DNA from 4 places in the Xenorhabdus doucetiae genome. Region 1 is predicted to be linked to each of the others. Evidence: predicted binding sites of a transcription regulator. Region 1 holds the regulator's gene; each other region holds the start of a gene.
What was found. The regulator CRP, encoded in region 1, controls carbon source genes, mostly activating them, when cyclic AMP is high. The targets are predictions, from matches to a motif close to ATGTGANNNNNNTCACAT.

Region 1 (6,111 bases):
CCAGAGAAGCGGTCATGGATTCCGTTGTCCGCTCAATGGATGATTATATCCGCTATATCACTCCCCAATTTTCACGTACCCACATTAATTTCCAGCGTGTTCCTACCGTTGATACCTCTAACCCTTTCTCTGCCAAGGCTATTCCCTCACTGGACGAAAGCTTTATCGTGATCCGCTTCCGCGGTCTCACTCAAATTGATTTCCCTTATTTGCTGGCCATGCTTCAGGGTTCATTTATTTCCAGCATAGATACTATTGTCGTTCCCGGAGGAAAAATGGGGCTGGCAATGGAATTAATTATGGCGCCGCTGGTTAAGCAATTACTGGAAGGCAAAAAAATCTCATAATTTTCCTATTTATATCCTATGAACTTCAAGTTGCCGCTCGCAAGACGAAAGTCGTTTATTAATGACGAGTCTATTTTTAATAAAGCAGGTAACAAAAAATAACGTTACCTGTTTCATTTAAATAAATAGACCGTTTTTTAACAATAAATTAGGTGATAGAAATAAATGTAAAATCAACAAGACCGTCTTTTTTGCCAAACTTCTGGTAATCTGACAACCCGTTTAATAGGCTGAAGCGATACAGGAGGAGACAGAAACGTTTTCCTGTGTTACAAACAAGGCTACAAACGTGGACTGGCAAGGTATATGGATTAAGATCAATATGCCAGCATTCTCGTATCCTGATAATCCATATAAAGTTCCCGTTTGTCAGTTTTTCAGCAAGTTATATGTTAAGCTATTGACTTTATAAAGCCAGCCTGAAGAGAAACCCAGTTTCTCACATCATAAGGGCAGAAATAACAACAGAGGATAAAGCGAATGGTTCTCGGCAAGCCACAAACAGACCCTACTCTTGAATGGTTTTTGTCACACTGCCATATTCACAAATATCCATCCAAGAGCACGCTTATTCATCAAGGCGAGAAAGCAGAAACGCTTTACTACATTGTTAAAGGTTCAGTTGCTGTTCTAATAAAAGATGAAGAAGGTAAGGAAATGATTCTCTCTTATTTAAATCAGGGAGATTTTATCGGTGAACTTGGATTGTTTGAAGAGGGGCAAGAACGTACTGCATGGGTGCGGGCAAAAAGTGCCTGTGAAGTGGCTGAAATTTCCTATAAGAAATTTCGCCAGTTAATTCAGGTCAATCCTGACATTCTGATGCGTTTATCTGCTCAGATGGCGAGTCGCCTACAAACCACTTCCGAAAAAGTAGGTAACTTAGCCTTTCTGGACGTGACCGGCCGTATCGCCCAGACGTTGCTCAATTTAGCCAAACAGCCGGATGCAATGACGCACCCTGATGGTATGCAAATCAAAATCACACGTCAGGAAATTGGGCAGATTGTGGGTTGTTCCCGTGAAACGGTTGGCCGTATTTTGAAAATGCTCGAAGATCAAAACCTGATTTCCGCACATGGTAAAACCATCGTGGTTTATGGGACACGCTAATTCCCGATAAACCTGAAATCCAGCCAGTGCAACCTGTTACTTCGCACTGGCTTTTTTATGGCTTCACCTGTTTTGGGTTAACCATCGGGATATCGCCATCTCCAGCCGTATCATGCCCTCGACGATGTCATCCTCAGGAATGATCAATGAAGGGGTAAAGCGCAAAATGCTGTCTCCCGCACTCAATAACACCAATCCCAGCTCCGCCGCTTGCTGCAAGATTTCTCTGGCCTTACCCTGATATTCTGCTTGCAATACCGCCCCAATCAGCAAACCCTTGCCACGAAATTCGTGGAAAATGCCATATTTTTGGTTCATCATTTCCAGGGCATGGATGATCATATCGTGACGTTTTTCCACGCCTGCCAGCACTTCTGGCGTGTTGATAATATCCAGCGCAACGCAGCCGATAGCACAAGCCAACGGATTTCCGCCATACGTCGTGCCATGCGCGCCGGTTTCCATAGCTGCCGCGATGGTATCGGTCGTTAACATCGCACTGATCGGGAAACCGCCGCCCAGCGCCTTTGCGGTCGTCAAGATATCCGGCTGTACGCCATAATGCTGGTAAGCATACAACTTGCCTGTACGCCCCATCCCACTTTGCACTTCATCAAAAACCAACAGAGCCTGATGCTTATCGCACAATTCACGCACGCCATGCAGAAACGCCATTGTTGCAGGTGTGACGCCCCCTTCCCCTTGAATCGGCTCTAAGACAACGGCACAAGTGTGATCATCAATCACCGCTCTGACCGCATCCAAATCATTAAAAGACACATGGATAATATCCGCCGGTTTGGGGCCAAATCCTTCAGTATATTTTGGCTGTCCTCCGACCGAAACAGTGAAAAAGGTGCGTCCATGAAACGCCTGATGAAAAGCAATAATTTTGGTTTTATTGGGATGATGGCGAGTAATCGCATAACGACGAGCCAATTTAAAGGCGGCTTCATTGGCTTCCGCGCCTGAATTAGCGAAAAAGACCTTCTGCGCAAAGGTTGCATCAATCAATTTTTGTGCCAAGGTTAAGGCTGGTTCATTGGTAAAAATATTGCTGAGATGCCACAATTTTTCACCTTGCTGTTTCAGGGCATTCACCAAAGCCGGATGACAGTGCCCCAAAGCCAATACCGCGATACCGCCGGCAAAATCAATATATTCTTTACCCTGTTGATCCCATACTCGACTCCCTTGCCCTCTGACAGGAATAAAACTCGCCGGCGCATAAATAGGCAACATCACCTGATCATAGGTACTTCGGTTTGTTGCTTTGCTTTCTCCCATTTCCCTCACCTTATTTTTATCTGCTTGTCGTACTTCAAGATACATTTATTATCCCCCGCGCTGCGGGGGATAATAAGCGGCTTTTGTCTTGCGAGCGGCAACTTGAAAATTATCGGGTATATTTGCCATTTCAAAGTGAAATAATAGTCATAAAATATGAATAAAAAATCACGCAAAGGCAAATAAAAAATAACGAATGAGGAAATGTGATGGTATCTGGATTAATATTTGAGGAAATTATTCAATAATTCATGCCCCTGCTCACTCAGAATACTTTCCGGATGAAATTGCACCCCTTCCAGTGGCAGAGTACGGTGACGTATTCCCATAATTTCATCGACATCACCATTGCGCTGACTCCATGCTGTCACTTCAAATGAAGCCGGCAGCGTTTCTGCGGCAATCACCAGAGAGTGGTAACGTGTGACAGTTAATGGATGAACCAATCCTTTAAATACCCCTTGCTGGCTATGGTGAATTAAACTGGTTTTTCCATGCATCACTTCACGCGCTTTAACAATGCTGGCACCAAAAGCCTGACCTATCGCCTGATGCCCCAGGCACACACCGAGGATGGGCAATTTCCCGGCAAAATGTGAAATGGCTTCCAGCGAGATCCCGGCTTCATTTGGCGTGCAAGGGCCGGGAGAAATAACTAAATGCGTCGGTGCCAACGCTTCAATATCTTCAAGCTGTAGCTCATCATTGCGCTTAACTAAAACCTCTGTCCCTAACTCGCAAAAATATTGATATAAATTGAATGTAAAAGAATCGTAGTTATCTATTATGAGTAACATAGGAGTATATCCTACTGATTATTATAGTTTTATAAGTTCCTGCCCCACAGGGGTATTATGCATTCTGTATGACAGTAAAAACAGGCAAAGCAGTACCAACAGCAACGGGGGGACTCATCATACCACAGACGCATTTTTAAAATAGGGGTACGGGAATCACATCGCCATGATGCCCTGCTGTGGCAACGTAGAAATGGCAGAAAGAGGGATGATTCAGAGGGAGCTAACGGTACTCAAACAACCATGAATGATTATCCGAATACCGTATGATGCCGGGTTCGGGCTGTTAAGGCTCAACCTTGGCAGACAAGATCACAATGGGTTTCACCGGCACATTTTGATAAGGACCCACATTTTCTGTTTTGACTTGAGAAATTTTATCAACCACGTCCATACCTTTTACGACCTTGCCAAAGACGGCATAACCAAAGTCACGCTGCCCGTGGTCAAGGAAAGCATTATCGGTCACGTTAATAAAAAATTGGCTGGTTGCGCTGTCCTTATCTGCGGTACGCGCCATCGCAATCGTGCCACGAAGATTACGCAAACCGTTATCGGCTTCATTTTTAATAGGGTCCTTGGTAGCCTTCTGCTTCATCTCTTTTGTGAAGCCACCGCCCTGAATCATAAAACCGGGGATCACACGATGAAAGATAGTGTTGTTATAAAATCCCTCATTGACATACTCAACGAAATTCTTGGTAGAAATGGGTGCCTTATTACTCTCTAACTCAAGTTCGATTTCTCCGGCTGATGTGACCAGCTTCACGTGAGTTTCAGCGGCCAATGCCGGGACAGCTATCGCACTGATAGCACAAGCAGTCATAAGCGACACAAAAATACGTTTAAACATTGATGGTTCCTTTATTTTTGAGGTCAACAATAAAACTCATAACAACAAAACTCATTAAGTGTAATTCCCAATAGAATGAAGTTCCAAAGATTTACCTACATTTACGAGTATTTTAGTTGAGTGGGGAGAAAATCTATTCATACGACTTTATATTCGCATAGTTAGGCAAAGGTTATTTCGAGAATAACCTGCATATTGGTATGCTTTCGAACGATTACATTCCATTTTATTTCACCCCATTTTCTCCCATGTTAAAGAATATACATAGTGGTTGGGGAGGAATAAAGTTCACCTGTCCACAAGCGGTTGCTCTCGGTATAATCACCGCGCTATTTTGTGTATTCCTCAGGGAGATAACCATTTTGACCATCAAGAACTACAACTATCATATGACCCACTTTGTCACGAGTGCACCTGACATTCGCCACCTGCCTCAAGATGTGGGCATTGAGGTCGCGTTTGCCGGTAGGTCAAATGCGGGTAAATCCAGTGCCCTGAATGCACTGACCCGCCAGAAGAGCCTTGCGCGTACCAGTAAAACCCCCGGCCGTACCCAGTTGATTAACCTGTTCGAAGTGGAAGAAGGGATTCGTCTGGTCGATTTACCGGGCTATGGCTACGCTGAAGTCCCCGAAGAGATGAAACGTAAGTGGCAGAAAGCCTTGGGGGAATATCTCCAGAAGCGCGAATGCCTGTTAGGGCTGGTGGTTTTGATGGATATCCGTCATCCGCTGAAAGATCTGGATAGGCAAATGATCGAATGGGCGGTTGTGATGCAGGTGCCTGTCATGGTATTGCTCACTAAAGCCGATAAACTGGCATCCGGCGCCCGTAAGAGTCAACTGGCGAAAGTGCGTCAGGAATTAGCCTCATTGGAAGGTGATGTTCAGGTCGAATACTTTTCCGCCCTGAAAAAAATCGGCATCGATAAACTAGAGCAACAACTCAACCTGTGGTTCAACCAACCTGCCATTGAAGCGGAATAAACCGGACATAAAAAAACGCCCCAGTCAAAAGAAATGACTGGGGCAGCTAATATTCAGCTAAATCCGATTACGTGAAGTAAAAGGTCTGAAAGATAGAACATCTTACCTCTGTACCCTACGCCGATAACTTTAACCTATTCCTTTCAGCAAAAAAAGCCTTTTTTGTAATTAATTTTCACTAATTATCTCGATTCAGCCGTTAAAATTTAAGCAATAATGGTTATTATCGCGTCATTAATGTAGTTTAATTACATATTTATGAGATCCAGATCTAATCTAAAACCTAACCTAAATTCCTTGTTATAAGCCTATTTATGGCATAATGGCGCTAATTTTAGTTCATTAAACAAGCAGTAATTTCATAAAAATCATTCAATAAAAAAAGAACCCCATTTCTGCGGCTCTTCTTCCATTTTTTTGGCGGCTTTTTGCTAAAAGTCAATTTTTGATAAAGACCAAAGGGTCTATCAGTGTGCCTGATCCCAATTATCACCCAGCCCAATATCCACTTTTAACGGCACATCAAGCTGCATACTTTGTTCCATCAGCTCCCTGATTTTCTGCCCTGCGGTTCCCAGCGCTGATTCATGCACTTCAAATACCAGCTCATCGTGAACCTGCATGATCATGCGCACATCGGGCTGCTCACTGACAATCCAGTTATCTACCGCAATCATCGCCAATTTGATGATATCCGCTGCCGTTCCCTGCATCGGTGCGTTGATGGC
Region 2 (6,111 bases), 1.8 Mb from region 1:
TTGCAGTTTCCGTTTTTAGGTAAACTGCAACTCCATGCTTATTTCTTTTGTGGCTTTCTTTCTAATTCCTGCAATTCTTCCGGTGATACCGCAGGATAACCTTGAATTCCTGTTGGTATGGTATGTGGCGCAGGAATGGGCGTTAATGGGCCTAAAAAGCGCGGTTCACGTTTTAAAATATAGAGGTCAGTTAAGGCACCGAGACGCGCCAATACTTCCCTGAGACGAATTGTCATCATATTTTTCGGGGAGGGAACGACATAACATTGTGCTTCTATACCAAAGTGCATGGCGATAAACAGCGCTCGTTCGCAATGGAAGCGCTGGGTGATGATAGTAAAGTCATTGGTATCAAACACCTTTCGGGTTCTGACAACTGAGTCCAGTGTTCTGAAACCGGCAAAATCCATGACAATGCTACTGGCCGGAACGCCTGCCTTGATCAAATCCTTCCGCATGGTAATGGGTTCATTATAATTATGTTGGGCGTTATCCCCACTCAATAGCAGGTATTTGACTTTTCCACTGTTGTAAGCATTAGCGGCACCTTGAATTCGGTAGAAATAATATTGGTTATATTTACCCGTCTTATAATATTTAGATGTGCCAAGTACCATACCGACTTCCCGTTCAGGAAGTTGTCTGAGATCATCAAAAATGTAAGGGGCGGTTTTCCAGCTAATCCAACGATCAAGCATAATAGCTGTCAATATCAGGGCAGCAATGATAAAAATGAAACCCGTAATCAAGCGTTTCCACATGATTTTTGTTTGCCTTAAAAGTGATATGTGCTGATGAATTAATTGTCCTAAAGGCTACTTGACTTGAAATAGCGAAGCAAGTTTTCGCTGGAGTATATCAGAACTCATCTGATTCAATGCTGAGAGGTGAGTGATAGTTTAACTGGTGAGTTTTTTAGGTTATTTTTAAAGCCTGCCAATAAGATTGACAGGCTTATCACAGAGATGATCAGAATGAAGTGCGTTTATAGATGCGATATTCTGGTTTCCAGAAATTGCGCTCAATCGCTTCATCCAGTGCATCTTCCGATGTCACCACCGCGACGCCTTGAATTTGGGCTTTTTTCGCCACTTCTTTGGCTATCTTGCGGGAGACATCCTGGATGTCATCAATCAGCGGCAACAACGGGCCAGAGCCTGTCTGTGCCAGCGGTGAACAATCCGCCAACGTGCGGCTGGCCGCCATCAACATATCATCGGTGACGCGCTTGGCACCGGCAGCGATAACGCCTAAACCGATCCCCGGGAAGATATAGGAGTTGTTACATTGTGCGATGGGGTATTCCTGACCATCATATTTCACAGGGGCAAACGGGCTGCCTGTTGCGACCAGCGCTTGGCCGTTTGTCCAGTTGATGATGTCTTCCGGGCGGGCTTCCACCCGCGATGTTGGGTTGGACAGCGGCATTACGATTGGGCGTTCACAATGTTTGTGCATTTCACGGATAATTTCTTCAGAGAACAGACCTGACTGTCCGGAAACACCAATCAGGACAGTCGGCTTGGCATTGCGAACCACATCCATTAATGAGAGAGAATCGTTGGTGACATCCCATGATTGCAAGGCCGTGCTTTTTTGTACCAAGGCACTTTGGAAATCCAGTAAGTTTGGCAGCTTGTCAGTCAGGAGACCGAAGCGGTCAACCATAAACACACGGGCACGCGCCTGTTCATCACTCAATCCTTCCGATTTCATCTGGGCAATGATCTGTTCTGCAATACCACAGCCCGCGGAGCCGGCACCCAGAAATGCCACCGTTTGATCTTTCAATTGGTGACCTGCGGCATGGCTGGCGGCAATCAGGCTACCCAAGGCAACGGCGGCGGTGCCTTGGATATCATCATTGAAACAACAAAGCTCATCGCGATAACGGGTCAACAGCGGCATGGCATTGTTCTGGGCAAAATCTTCAAATTGCAGCAGTACGTTAGGCCAGCGACGTTTCACGGCCTGAATAAATTCATCCACAAATTCATCGTACTCTTTGCCGGTAATGCGTGGATGACGCCAGCCCATGTAGAGAGGGTCATTGAGGCGTTGTGGGTTATTAGTCCCGACATCCAGCACCACGGGCAGGGTATAAGCCGGGCTGATCCCGCCACAGGAGGTATACAATGACAGTTTACCGATAGGAATCCCCATGCCGCCGATGCCCTGATCACCCAAACCAAGAATGCGCTCACCATCAGTAACCACGATAACTTTGACATTCTGCTTGGTAGCATTTTGCAGCATGTCATCAATGTAATCCCGGTTTGGGTAGGAGATAAACAAGCCACGGGCACGGCGGTAAATGTCAGAAAAGTGTTCGCAGGCTGCCCCAACGGTTGGCGTGTAGATAATCGGCATCATTTCGCTGAGGTGGGCGTCAAGGAGCCGGTAAAACAGCGTTTCGTTGGTATCCTGAATATTCCTTAAATAAATGTGTTTATCGGTGTCATTTTTGAAATCGCGATATTGGCGGTAGGCGCGTTCGGCCTGTTCTTCTATGGTTTCAACGGTTTGTGGCAGTAAGCCGTGCAAGTTGAAATGACTGCGTTCTTCTTCTGTAAAGGCACTGCCTTTATTCAACAGAGGAAATTCCAACAGGATAGGGCCAGCGTAGGGAATATAGAGAGGACGTTTGCTTTCGTGTTCCAGTTCCATGATGCTTACTCTTCGAACTTATTAATGACAAAATCGGTTATAGATCCTAAGAAGATAAGAAAAATAAGTACAGTAAATGTTACTTAGTTATCATTATCATGAGCAAAAATGAGAGATAACATACAGAATTAGCTAATAAAATGTTACTAAATATTTTATTTTGCCCCCTTGGATACTAATCGGGGGTAAGGTTGCTATTTTGTTAAGTTATTCAATTTTTGCTTTTAGGGCGTATATGCTTAAAATGTGTACCGTTCTACTTTTGTACAGCCAAGAGCAGTTAATGTGGATTCCGTCGCACTCCATTGTGATAAATGGCTATTTCCGTTTTCCACCAATACCGCTCGTTTTATGGATTGACAATTTCCACCTGCCATATTCATCACTATCAGCGCTGCCTGTAAGGGTGGCAAACTCGGATTAAATGCAGCATTTTCCGCATAACGGCCGGTATAAATTTTCCCTTGTTCATCCAGCAGGGCAATGCCGGCATGGGATTGGCTATAAGGTGCATGGCTACGGTTCGCTGCCTCCAGTGCTGCCTGAACCAATTCGTCGCGGGTCGCCAATGAATAGCCGTGATTAACCGTATCCAGCAATAATGGCGTATCGGCCAAATCACACGGGCCAAAGGCTTCCGGCAGGTAGTCGGCCAACGTTAACTGTGGACGGTTGGGCAGGTAAACTGCCAATTGTGTTCCACTGTTCAATTCATTCATAAATTGCCGGCAATGACCGCAGGGTGAATAGTTGATCGTGATGGAAACCAGCTTTCTCTCCCCACGCAGCCAAGCATGCGTGATGGCGGATTGCTCTGCATGAACGGTTTGCTGTAAGGGAACGCCGGCAAATTCCATATTGGCACCGAAATAGAGATTACCGCTTTCTCCCCGTGCAATTGCGCCAACATAAAAATGAGAAATAGGCGCCAGGGAGCAGGCTGCGGCAAGCGGCAATAAAGCCAGTGCCAGTGCCTGTTCATCAAATCCGCTGATCTGTTTGATGGCTTCCACTTGCTCTGCTGTCAGCATAGCTGGAAAATCGTCACTGCCAAGATAAGGCAGTAGCGCTTTTTGCAATCTGGGCGCAATTTCCGGCCAAATAGCGTGAAAACGAGCTTGCATAGAATGATCTCCATATTAATTGAAGATCATTCTAGGACGTCTTTTCAGGTTTGCAATGTGATAACAACCATAAAATTAGTGAAATTGGTGTAATAAAGATATTATTTTAGTGATTTATATCAAATTTTTAATATCTCAGTGGATTTGTTCACTTTTACGTTACGATTTCATAACCATTCCAATCACTATGATTGGTTGCAACAGCCATGAATCACTTCACCTCTAATAGCAGAGTCATTTGTGGAATAATTAACCAAACAGATGCAGTAATATCGGGAATAGAAACGGTGCAATCAGTGAGGTAATAATGCCGCAGGTCATTAAGGCCAGCGAACTGTATGCCCCTTCAATATGGTCCATTTCCGCACAGCGAGCCGTTCCCACGGCATGGGAGGCAGTACCCATTGCCAACCCCCGTGAAGCCTGTGTTTTTATTTTTAGAAAATTAAATAGATTGTGACCAAAAATAGCGCCCAAAATACCGACTGCAATGACACAAGCTGCGCTAATGGCAGGAATTCCGCCAATGGAAGTGGCCACCGCCATCGCAATGGGGGTCGTTACTGATTTAGGCAGGACAGAGGCGGCAATTTCAGGCGTAGCACCTGCCCATAATGCGATGGCAGTCCCCGTGATCATGGCGACCATGCTGCCAATAAAACAGACGCTAATAATGGATTTCCACTGGGCGCGGATTTGATGTAGCTGTTCATACAGCGGGAAAGCCAAGGCGACAACGGCAGGTTGCAACAAATCGTTCAGTATCCGGCTGCCGGCAAAATAGTGTGCATAAGGTGTATGCGTCATCAGCAGCAAGGGAATGATAACGGCCATGGATATCAATAAGGGATTAAATACCGGCAGTTTGAGCCAGACGGACAGCTTTTTGGCACAATAAAATACAATCAGAGTTAACGGCAATGACCACCAAATATGACTTAACATTTTTCTTTCTCTTCCGGCTTAGGCTTAGTACCAATAATGATGCGTTCACGATGAACATAGTGGGAGCAGTAAGCAACGACGACCATAACAATGACGGTACTAACGACACAAGAAAGGAGGATCGGCAGCATCTGTTGGCTAAGTTGTGGATAATAATCCATGATCCCCACTCCAATGGGCAAAAAGAGCAGTGTCATGTTTTTCATCAACAGACTACAGCCTGGTTTTACCCAGTGTGAGGGAATAATTTGGAATGCGAGTAAACAAAACAGAAGCAGTAAGCCAATAATGCTGCCGGGGAGAGAGAAAGGAAGTCGTGCTGAAATGATATTCCCCGCGATCAGGCACAAATAGAGCAACGCAAATGCGCGCAGGTATTGCCAACCTATCATCAGCACATTTTGGAAAGACATCATCAATTATTCCTCAATATAGCGAGGGTCTTATCATACGACTAACGTTGTAAATGTGCCATACATCACATAAAAAAGCGGGCCTTTTGGGGAGCCCGCTTTATTATCTATTTGATAATTAATAATCTTTGTTAAAGATGTGCCATTATCATTTAACCTGCATACCGGGTTGGGCGCCGCTGTCTGGGCTTAACAGGAAAATCTCTTTTCCACCTGGGCCTGCTGCCATCACCATCCCTTCTGAAATACCGAAGCGCATCTTGCGTGGAGCAAGGTTGGCAACCATCACGGTCAGACGATTTTCCAACGCCTTGGGATCAGGATAAGCGGCACGAATACCAGAGAAGACTTGGCGAGTTTCACCACCGAGATCAAGGGTTAGTTTCAATAACTTATCTGAACCTTCGACAAAATCAGCCTGTTTAATCAGGGCAATCCGCAGGTCAACCTTAGCAAAATCATCAAAGGTGATGGTGTCCTGAATCGGATCATCTGCCAATGGACCTGTCACGGTTTTCTGTGGTTCGATGCTCTCTTTTGAATCCGCAATCATCGCTTCCACTTTCGCCATTTCGATACGATTGAACAGTGCCTTGAAGGGTGAAACGTCATGGTTCAGCAAGGGTTGCTGGATGCCATCCCAAGTCAGTTCAGTATTCAGGAAGGCTTCTGCACGAGTGGTCAAGCCCGGCAGAACCGGTTTCAGGTACGTCATCAGCACACGGAACAGGTTAATGCCCATTGAGCAGATCGCTTGCAGATCCGCGTCACGACCCTCTTGTTTCGCCACAACCCATGGTGCTTGTTCATCAACATAGCGGTTGGCAAGATCGGCCAGAGCCATAATTTCACGGATGGCCTTGCCGAATTCACGGTGGGTAAAGTCTTCTGCAATCACCTGTGCCGCATCGACAAATTTCTGATACAGCGCGGGATCAGCCAGTTGGTCGGCCAGTTTGCCG
Region 3 (6,111 bases), 1.0 Mb from region 1:
ATTTTACTACCCCTGGTGTTTCCATGTTTATGCTTGTGCCTTCATATGGCGATTCCAATCAGAATTTTAAACTGATGTTGCAGGCGGCACAGCGTATCGCCGCCGATGTGGGAGGCGTGGTTCTGGATGGTGAGCGCAAGATGCTGACACCACAGATGATCGAACTCTATAAGGCGCGTATCCGCAATACGCTCAATGTCGGTGTATAATCCCCTCTTTTTAGTATTGAACCCCCGCCAGTCGGGGGTTTTTCATCTCTGGTAAGAAATCATGGAAAATATCATTCTAAAAATCAACGAATTAAGAACTACATTACGTCATCACGAACACTTGTATCATGTTATGGATGCGCCAGAGATCCCTGATGCAGAATATGATCGTTTGATGCGAGAATTAAAAGCGCTGGAAGAGCAGCATCCAGAACTGATTACCGCAGACTCGCCTACCCAACGTGTGGGAGCTGCACCCTTAACGGCGTTTGAGCAGGTACGCCATGAGATCCCGATGTTATCTCTGGATAACGTCTTTGATGAAGAGAGTTATCTGGCATTTGATAAGCGCGTCCGTGATCGTCTGAAAAATGGTCAGGATCTGGTGTTTTGTTGCGAACTAAAACTGGATGGTTTAGCGGTCAGTTTACTGTATGAAAATGGCGAATTGGTACAAGCCGCAACACGTGGCGATGGAACCACAGGGGAGAATATTACCGCCAATGTTCGCACCATTCGTAACATTCCCCTGCGGTTGAAAGGGGACAATATTCCCGCCCGCGTTGAAATTCGTGGCGAAGTTTTTATGAAGCAAGCCGGGTTTGAAAAATTCAACGAAGAAGCGCGGCGCACAGGCAATAAAGTCTTCGCTAATCCCCGCAATGCGGCGGCGGGATCATTGCGTCAGCTCGATCCTCGCATTACGGCCAAACGCCCGCTGACTTTCTACTGCTATGGTGTCGGTGTGCTGGAAGATGGAACGTTACCTGCAAGTCATTATGAACGCCTGATGCAGTTTAAGCGCTGGGGATTGCCTGTCAGTGACAAAGTGAAATTATGTCAGGGAACGCAACAGGTGATGGATTTCTACCATAACATTGAACAACAACGGCCGACACTGGGTTTTGATATTGATGGGGTTGTGGTTAAAGTCGATTCCCTCGAATTACAAGAAAGATTGGGTTTTGTTGCCCGTGCGCCGCGTTGGGCAACGGCTTTCAAGTTTCCCGCCCAGGAACAGATAACGATCGTCCGTGATGTTGAGTTTCAGGTAGGGCGTACCGGTGCCATTACGCCGGTTGCCCGTTTGGAGCCTGTCTTGGTAGCCGGTGTGACGGTCAGTAATGCCACGTTGCACAATGCCGATGAAATTGAACGTCTGGGGCTGCGCATTGGTGATACAGTGATTGTTCGCCGTGCCGGAGATGTGATCCCACAAGTTGTCGGCGTGGTGTATGAAAGCAGGCCGGTAGACACTCAGGCAGTGACTTTCCCGGCACATTGTCCGGTTTGTGACTCAGATATCGAGCGCGTTGAAGGCGAAGCGGTCGCGCGTTGTACCGGCGGCTTGTTTTGCGCAGCGCAGCGCAAGGAAGCACTGAAACATTTCGTGTCCCGCCGTGCGATGGATGTTGATGGCATGGGCGAAAAAATCATTGAACAACTTGTCGATAAAGAATATGTCAAAACACCCGCCGATCTGTTCCGGTTGACGGCCGGAACATTAACGGGCCTTGAGCGGATGGGGCCAAAATCTGCGCAAAATGTCATTAATGCTTTGGAGAAAGCGAAGAAAACCACGTTTGCGCGTTTTATTTATGCTTTGGGTATTCGTGAAGTCGGCGAAGCGACGGCTGTCAATTTGGTTGCTCATTTTGGCACATTGGAAAAATTGCGTGCAGCGGACATTGATGCACTGATTGCGGTGCAGGATGTGGGCGGTGTTGTTGCCCGTCATGTCGTGAATTTCTTTAATGAACCGCATAATCAGGCGGTAATTGATGATCTGATTAATAATATAGGTATCCATTGGGAAGTCACTGAAAGCCTGAGCCTGAAGGAGGTTGACAGTCCATTTACTGGCAAGACGGTGGTATTGACAGGTTCATTGAGCCGCTTATCCCGCGACGAAGCCAAAGATAAGCTGGCAGCCTTGGGTGCAAAAGTGACAGGAAGTGTGTCCAAAAAAACCGATCTGGTCATTGCCGGCGAAGCAGCGGGTTCCAAGTTAGCTAAAGCCAATGAATTGGGGATACCTGTTATTGATGAAGAGGAAATGCTCCGTTTATTGGGTGAATAATACGCGCTCCACTTAAAGAGGCGATTATTAAAGTGTGATCGAGTTGGCTAAACGGGAATTTATAACCGCTCAAATAGTAAATTAATGTGATAATGATCAAACTTTACTATCATGTGTTACATAAAATACATGATAAATTTGCACAGAATTGTGTTTGGAGCGCGTCTTTATGTCTCATATTTTTCATTTTTTCCTCGCCTTGGTCGTGATTGGCGGCCTGGCGGTTTTAGCCAGTAATAACCGGAAGGGTATTAGAATTCGTTATATTGTTCAGTTGCTTATCATCGAACTCTTACTGGCTTGGTTCTTCCTGAACTCTAACGTAGGTTTAGGGATAGTTAAAGGATTTGACGCTTTATTTGTCCAACTGTTGTCTTATGCAGCAAAAGGCACCAGCTTTGTGTTCGGTGGCATGATGGAAGCGAATCTGGCCTTTTTCTTCCTGAATGTTTTGTGTCCTATCATCTTTATTTCTGCCCTGATTGGTATTTTGCAACACATCAAAGTGCTGCCGATTATCATTCGTGCGATAGGTACAGTCCTGTCTAAAATCAACGGCATGGGTAAACTGGAATCATTTAATGCGGTGAGTTCGTTGGTTCTGGGGCAATCAGAAAACTTTATTGCTTACAAGAATGTGCTGGGAAAAATGTCTGAGCGCCGGATGTATACGATGGCAGCAACCGCAATGTCCACGGTATCTATGTCGATTGTCGGTGCTTACATGACCATGCTGGATGCAAAATATGTGGTCGCGGCACTGATCCTCAATATGTTCAGTACCTTTATCATCTTGTCGCTCATCAATCCTTACTCTGTTGAGAGTGAAGAAGACATCCAGATGAGCAACCTCCATGAGGGGCAAAGTTTCTTTGAAATGCTGGGTGAATATATCCTGGCAGGTTTCAAGGTAGCGTTGATTGTTTCTGCGATGTTGATCGGTTTTATTGCCCTGATCGCGGGAATTAATGCCATTTTCCATCTGGTATTTGGGATCACGTTCCAAGAGTGCATGGGATATGTGTTCTATCCGTTTGCCTGGATCATTGGCATTCCAAGTGATGAAGCACTGAAAGTCGGCAGTATCATGGCGACCAAGATGGTTTCCAATGAATTTGTGGCGATGCAGAGCCTGCAAGAAATTGCGGGTCAACTGAGTGAACATTCGAAAGGAATCCTGTCAGTATTTTTGGTTTCTTTCGCTAACTTCTCATCCATCGGGATTGTTGCCGGTGCCATTAAAGGGTTGGATGAAAAACAGGGTAATACGGTTGCACGTTTTGGTCTGAAACTGCTGTTTGGTTCAACGCTGGTAAGCTTCCTGTCCGCAGCCATTACCGGATTGATTTTGAGCTTCTAATCGATTTCATCGTTGGATTTGATAACAACAATCGAAAGTGGCATCTTGGCAGATGCCACTTTTTTTATATTTATCAGGCTAAAAGGAGATTCATAATGGGCTATTTTGACGGGAAAATTGCGATTGTCACGGGAGCGACAACCGGCGTTGGCGAAGGTATTGCGGAAGAATTATTCCATCGGGGAGCGACGGTCATTATTACGGGACGTCAATTTTCCCGTGCCAAACAAACAGCAAGGCGAATCGATCCCACGGAGCAGTGTGTGATCCCGATGGAAGCCGATGTCAGGGATCACCTTTCAGTCAAGGCATTGATTGACAATACCGTCAAGCAATGTGGTGGATTACATCTGTTGGTCAATAATGCAGGCATTACCGGGCCGCATGGTATCAATATTTGTGACTATTCCATTGATGATTGGAATGATGTGATTAATACCGATCTCAGCGGCACCTTTTTCGGCTTGAAATATGGTATTCCGGCGATCATTCAAAGCGGAGGCGGGGCGATTGTTAACCTGTCTTCCTCTAATGGAATTGTGGGTATTCCTGGCATTGCACCTTACACGACCGCCAAACATGGTGTGCTTGGCCTGACGCGTTCCGTTGCCCTGGAATTTGCAGATAAAGGGGTTCGCATTAATGCCGTTGGACCCGGTTATGTTGATACGCCGCATATGCAAACACTACCCGCAGAAGTTCGGGAATGGATGGCAAAGAGTCACCCAATGAAACGTATGGCAACCAGAGACGAAGTCGCAAAAACAGTGGCATTTTTACTGTCAGAGGAAAGCTCATTTACGACGGGCGCTTTCTACGCGGTGGATGGTGGTTATACGGCACAGTAGTATTGCTATTTATAGCCGATCTATAAGAAAAAATCCCTGAAAACTTGCGTCTTCAGGGATTTCTGAATTTTGGTGGAGCTAAGCGGGATCGAACCGCTGACCTCTTGCATGCCATGCAAGCGCTCTCCCAGCTGAGCTATAGCCCCACGAGTGGGTTCAGGTTTTGAAGACCAAATACTGACTGGAAATCACACCTATTTGGTGGAGCTAAGCGGGATCGAACCGCTGACCTCTTGCATGCCATGCAAGCGCTCTCCCAGCTGAGCTATAGCCCCAAATCAAAATCCTGTGGAACGGGGCGAATCATATGCAACCCAGAGAATTCTGTCAATGAATTCATTAATATTCTCGGTGTAAGCGTTGAAAAAGCCATCAATGACCCATTTTGAGCGCAAAAATAAAGGCACGACAATCAATTGCGTGCCTCTATTATTCCTGTTATTCACGCCATACTATTGACGGTAACAACATCTGACGGTAACAACATCTCTAAATAACGATTTATTGTGCCTCACGCTGCGCAATATAAGCCAGCGCCTTATCAATACGAGACAGTGAACGTGCCTGGTTAATCGCATGGATGGTGACATCCACACTCGGAGACTGGCCTGCACCGGTTACCGCAACACGCAGTGGCATACCGACTTTACCCATGCCAACTTCCAGCTCGTCAGCCGTCGCTTGAATCGCGTGATGGATATTCTCTGGTGTCCATTCAGTCAGCGCGGCCAGTTTCGCACGGGCAACTTCCAATGGCTGGCGGGCAACTGGGCGCAGATGTTTTTTCGCCGCATCGGCATCAAACTCAGCGAACTCTTCATAGAAATAACGACAAGATCCCGCCATCTCTTTCAGCGTCTTGCAGCGCTCACCCAGCAGTTTGATCAAATCAACCAATTCCGGGCCAGTGCGGGTATCAATCCCTTGCTGTTCAATATGCCACGCTAAATGTACTGCCACTTTCTCTGCCGGCAGGGTATTGATGTAATGATGGTTCAGCCATTGCAGTTTTTCCGTATTGAATGCACTGGCGGATTTACTGATCGCATCAAGGTCAAACAGTTCAGTCATTTCTTCAACGCTGAAAATTTCCTGATCGCCATGTGACCAGCCCAGACGAACCAGATAGTTCAATAGCGCCTCTGGCAGATAACCTTCATCACGGTACTGCATGACACTGACAGCGCCGTGACGTTTGGATAGCTTTTTACCATCGTCGCCGAGGATCATCGAAACATGGGCATATTCCGGAACAGGAGCGCCAAGCGCTTTCAGGATATTGATCTGACGCGGCGTGTTGTTGATATGGTCTTCACCACGAATAACGTGGGTGATTTCCATATCCCAATCATCAATAACCACACAGAAATTATACGTTGGTGAACCGTCGGTACGGCGAATGATCAAATCATCCAGCTCTTGGTTGCTGAATTCAATCGGGCCACGGATGCTGTCATTAAAAATAACAGAACCTTCTTGTGGGTTGCGGAAACGGACAACATGTGGCTCATCGTGGCTGTGCTGGCACTCGCTATCACGGCATCGTCCGTCATAACGTGGCTTTTCACCCTTCGCCATCTGAGTTTCACGCAGTTGTTCCAAATGCTCTTTAGA
Region 4 (3,403 bases), 880 kb from region 1:
CCTTTTTAGGGCGAAAAAATTCTACCATCTTTTCCGCCTATAAATCAGGCAAATTTTTTTCTCGAATTAGCCTTTGTAACGCAGGTCACATTTGATCCATATCGACCAGACCAACAAAATGTTGCAGGAATAAAAGGAGAGCGCAGCAAAGGCACAGAGTTAGTGACAGGCGCGTGTGACTCATCACAATTTCAGACCTTGCTGATCAATAAGATGCGAGTATATTGGCATTTTTCACTCAAAAGCGTGTTGTAATGAGGTATAAATGTGTTAAAACCGCAGGTTATTCATTTGTGCCTATCAATAACTGATCGTATTACATTAAAAATGAAGAAAAAACGCCCAGCTTTACAAGATGTTGCAGACCTCGTTGGGGTCACCAAAATGACGGTCAGCCGTTTTTTACGTCATCCCGATCAGGTTTCTGAGGCATTGGGAAAACGAATAGCGGAAGCGGTGGATCAACTGAGTTACATTCCCAATCGCGTACCGGATATTCTTTCCAATTCCACCAGTCGCACAATCGGTGTTTTGCTCCCTTCATTGACCAATCAGGTGTTTGCCGAAGTGATTCGTGGCATCGAGCATGTGACGGATCGCAACGGCTATCAGACCATGCTTGCCCACTATGGTTATTCAGCCCAGAAAGAAGAAGAGCGTTTGCTCTCCCTGCTTTCTTACAATATTGATGGACTGATTTTGGCAGAGCGCACGCACACACCTAAGACGTTGAAAGTATTGCAAACCGTCGGCATTCCCGTTGTTGAATTGATGGACAGTGTGTCGCCTTGCCTGGATATTGCTGTCGGGATCGATAATTTTGACGCGGCGCGTCAGATGACTCTGGCGATGATCGAACGTGGCTGCAAGAATATCATTTATCTTGGTGCACGGCAGGATGAACGGACGTTGATCCGTTTGCAAGGGTTTGAAATGGCAATGCACAGTGCCGGACTGCAAGCGAGAAAAATGATGACGCCCGTTAGTTCCTCCTATTCATTGGGAGCGCAGCTTTTGCAAGAGTCCTGCCAGAAATATCCCGAAGTTGATGGCCTGTTTTGTACGAATGACGATATTGCCATCGGGGCGATTTTTGAGTGCCAGCGACAAGGGATCAAAGTACCGGAAGAAATCGCTGTAGCCGGCTTTCATGGCCATGATATCGGTCAGGTCATGACGCCCAAACTTGCCAGTGTGCTGACGCCTCGTGATCTCATCGGCCGCAAGGCTGCGGAATCCCTGCTTGCCCGTTTGAAAGGAGAAAAACTGGAGCAAACGCTGGTCGATGTTGGATTTACTCTTTCATTGGGCGAGAGTGTTTAACAAATGAAAAATGTTTAGCAGATAAAAGTGTTTAATTTTTGTAGCTCAACATGATGATTTCCCATCTTCAATTGCGATAAACCTCACATTTTCCTTTTCTGGCGATCCTGATTGATTGCTCACCATCCTGTACTGCTGTTAATGTTACCGATAATAAGTTACCGGTAACATTTTGTAGGTGCTATTTCATGGCAAAAATTTTGCAGATAAGTCAAATGGATATCTAAGCAGAAAGATCCGTATAAAGGAGTTTGATATGAGTGATATCCAACAACCAAACCATGTTTTTGTATTGATGGGGGTATCCGGCAGCGGTAAATCCGCGGTTGCCAATGGTGTTGCCCGTGAATTGGGGGCGGCGTTTCTGGATGGGGATTTCCTGCATCCCCGTGCCAACATTAACAAAATGGCACAGGGCCACGCCTTAAATGATGATGACCGTCAGCCGTGGCTGAAGGCACTCAATGACGCCATTTTTGCCATGCAGCGTACCAATCACACCTCTCTGCTCGTGTGCTCTGCTTTGAAAAAAAGTTATCGGGATAGGTTGCGTGAGGGCAATAACCACCTGTCATTTCTCTATATGAAAGGCGATTTTGACTTAATTGAAAGCCGCCTGAAAGCGCGCAAAGGGCACTTCTTCAAACCGCAAATGCTGATCTCGCAATTTGAGACACTGGAAGAACCGGCCAGTGACGAAACCGATGTCCATCACATTGATATCCAACCTGCTCTTGATGACGTCATCAAAAATGCAATTAACGTTATTGAACATATTCAATCCATTGATCGTATTAGTGAGGAGCATTCATGAGTACTGTAACGCTGGTTCTGACCGCCGTCGGCTCGGTTCTCCTGTTATTGTTTCTGGTGATGAAAGCCCGAATGCACGCTTTTATTGCCCTGATGCTGGTTTCCGTGGGCGCGGGGGTTTTTTCGGGAATGCCATTGGAGAAAATCACGCAAACCATACAAAACGGTATGGCAGGGACGTTGGGCTTTCTTGCCGTTGTTGTGGCTCTTGGGGCGATGTTTGGCAAGATCCTGCATGAAACCGGGGCGTTAGACCAGATTGCCGTGAAACTGTTGGGTTGCTTTGGGGAAAAGCGGGCGAACTACGCATTAGGGATTGCCGGTCTTATCTGTGCACTGCCACTGTTTTTTGACGTGGCTGTGGTGTTGTTGATTGGCGTGGTATTTGCGGTTGCGCGCCGCACCCGTGGTAATGTGGTGAAACTGGCGATCCCACTGTTTGCCGGTGTGGCAGCCGCGGCTGCATTTTTGGTTCCGGGACCGACCCCGATGATGCTGGCTTCCCAGATGGGGGCTGACTTTGGCTGGATGATCCTGATTGGCTTGAGTGCGGCTGTGCCTGGCATGTTATTGGCTGGCCCGATGTACGGCAATCTTATCAGTAAATATGTGACGCTGGATTTGCCCAAGGATCTGGGTACCCCCAGTATTGGCAAAAGTCAGATGCCCTCTTTGGGTTTGAGCTTGGCGTTAGTCCTGTTCCCATTGGTGTTGGTGGGTCTGAAAACCATTGGTGCGCGTTTTGTTGATCAACAATCCACGCTATACCAGTGGCTGGAATTTATCGGCCATCCTTTTACTGCGATTTTAATTGCGTGTCTGGTGGCGATTTACGGTTTGGCGATCCGTCGTGGCATGAGCAAAGAAAAAGTCATGGATATCTGTTCCGAAGCGATTCAACCGGCGGGGATTATTTTGCTGGTCACGGGAGCAGGTGGCGTCTTTAAACAAGTGCTGGTGGATTCAGGGGTTGGGCCGGCATTGGGGAATGCGTTGGTCGGGGCTGGTCTGCCCATTGCGCTGGCCTGTTTTATTCTGTCGGGGGCGGTGCGGGTGATTCAGGGTTCGGCCACGGTTGCGTGTTTGACCACGGTCGGGTTGGTTCTGCCGGTGATTAGCGAACTGGGCTATTCCGGTGCGCAAATGGCCGCGTTGTCAGTGTGTATTGCCGGCGGTTCTTTGGTACTTAGCCATGTGAATGATTCTGGTTTCTGGCTGTTTGGTAAGTTTACCGGTGCAACAGAAGCACAGACCCTGAAAACCTGGA

Region 2: the regulator CRP is predicted to act here: its motif matches at 3,899-3,916, upstream of cdd (cytidine deaminase).
Region 3: the regulator CRP is predicted to act here: its motif matches at 2,374-2,391, upstream of XDD1_RS12495 (NupC/NupG family nucleoside CNT transporter).
Region 4: the regulator CRP is predicted to act here: its motif matches at 1,395-1,412, upstream of gntK (gluconokinase).

Annotation. Positions count from the first base shown of each region.
Region 1 covers NZ_FO704550.1:3,884,170-3,890,280, forward strand. Annotated here, with positions in the region: gene XDD1_RS16965 (phosphoribulokinase) at 1-347, shown strand, start outside; gene crp (cAMP-activated global transcriptional regulator CRP) at 828-1,460, shown strand; gene XDD1_RS16975 (aspartate aminotransferase family protein) at 1,524-2,747, opposite strand; gene XDD1_RS16980 (aminodeoxychorismate synthase component II) at 2,969-3,544, opposite strand; gene ppiA (peptidylprolyl isomerase A) at 3,831-4,397, opposite strand; gene yihA (ribosome biogenesis GTP-binding protein YihA/YsxC) at 4,760-5,383, shown strand; gene XDD1_RS20470 (hypothetical protein) at 5,437-5,484, opposite strand; gene polA (DNA polymerase I) at 5,851-6,111, opposite strand, start outside.
Region 2 covers NZ_FO704550.1:1,441,941-1,448,051, forward strand. Annotated here, with positions in the region: gene sanA (outer membrane permeability protein SanA) at 39-761, opposite strand; gene XDD1_RS06700 (NAD-dependent malic enzyme) at 970-2,667, opposite strand; gene cdd (cytidine deaminase) at 2,907-3,791, opposite strand; gene XDD1_RS06710 (CidB/LrgB family autolysis modulator) at 4,041-4,736, opposite strand; gene XDD1_RS06715 (CidA/LrgA family protein) at 4,730-5,149, opposite strand; gene metG (methionine--tRNA ligase) at 5,298-6,111, opposite strand, start outside.
Region 3 covers NZ_FO704550.1:2,879,839-2,885,949, reverse strand. Annotated here, with positions in the region: gene zipA (cell division protein ZipA) at 1-209, shown strand, start outside; gene ligA (NAD-dependent DNA ligase LigA) at 271-2,289, shown strand; gene XDD1_RS12495 (NupC/NupG family nucleoside CNT transporter) at 2,459-3,649, shown strand; gene XDD1_RS12490 (SDR family NAD(P)-dependent oxidoreductase) at 3,745-4,497, shown strand; tRNA gene XDD1_RS12485 (tRNA-Ala) at 4,568-4,643, opposite strand; tRNA gene XDD1_RS12480 (tRNA-Ala) at 4,697-4,772, opposite strand; gene gltX (glutamate--tRNA ligase) at 4,999-6,111, opposite strand, start outside.
Region 4 covers NZ_FO704550.1:575,057-578,459, forward strand. Annotated here, with positions in the region: gene gntR (gluconate operon transcriptional repressor GntR) at 328-1,323, shown strand; gene gntK (gluconokinase) at 1,580-2,137, shown strand; gene gntU (gluconate transporter) at 2,134-3,403, shown strand, end outside.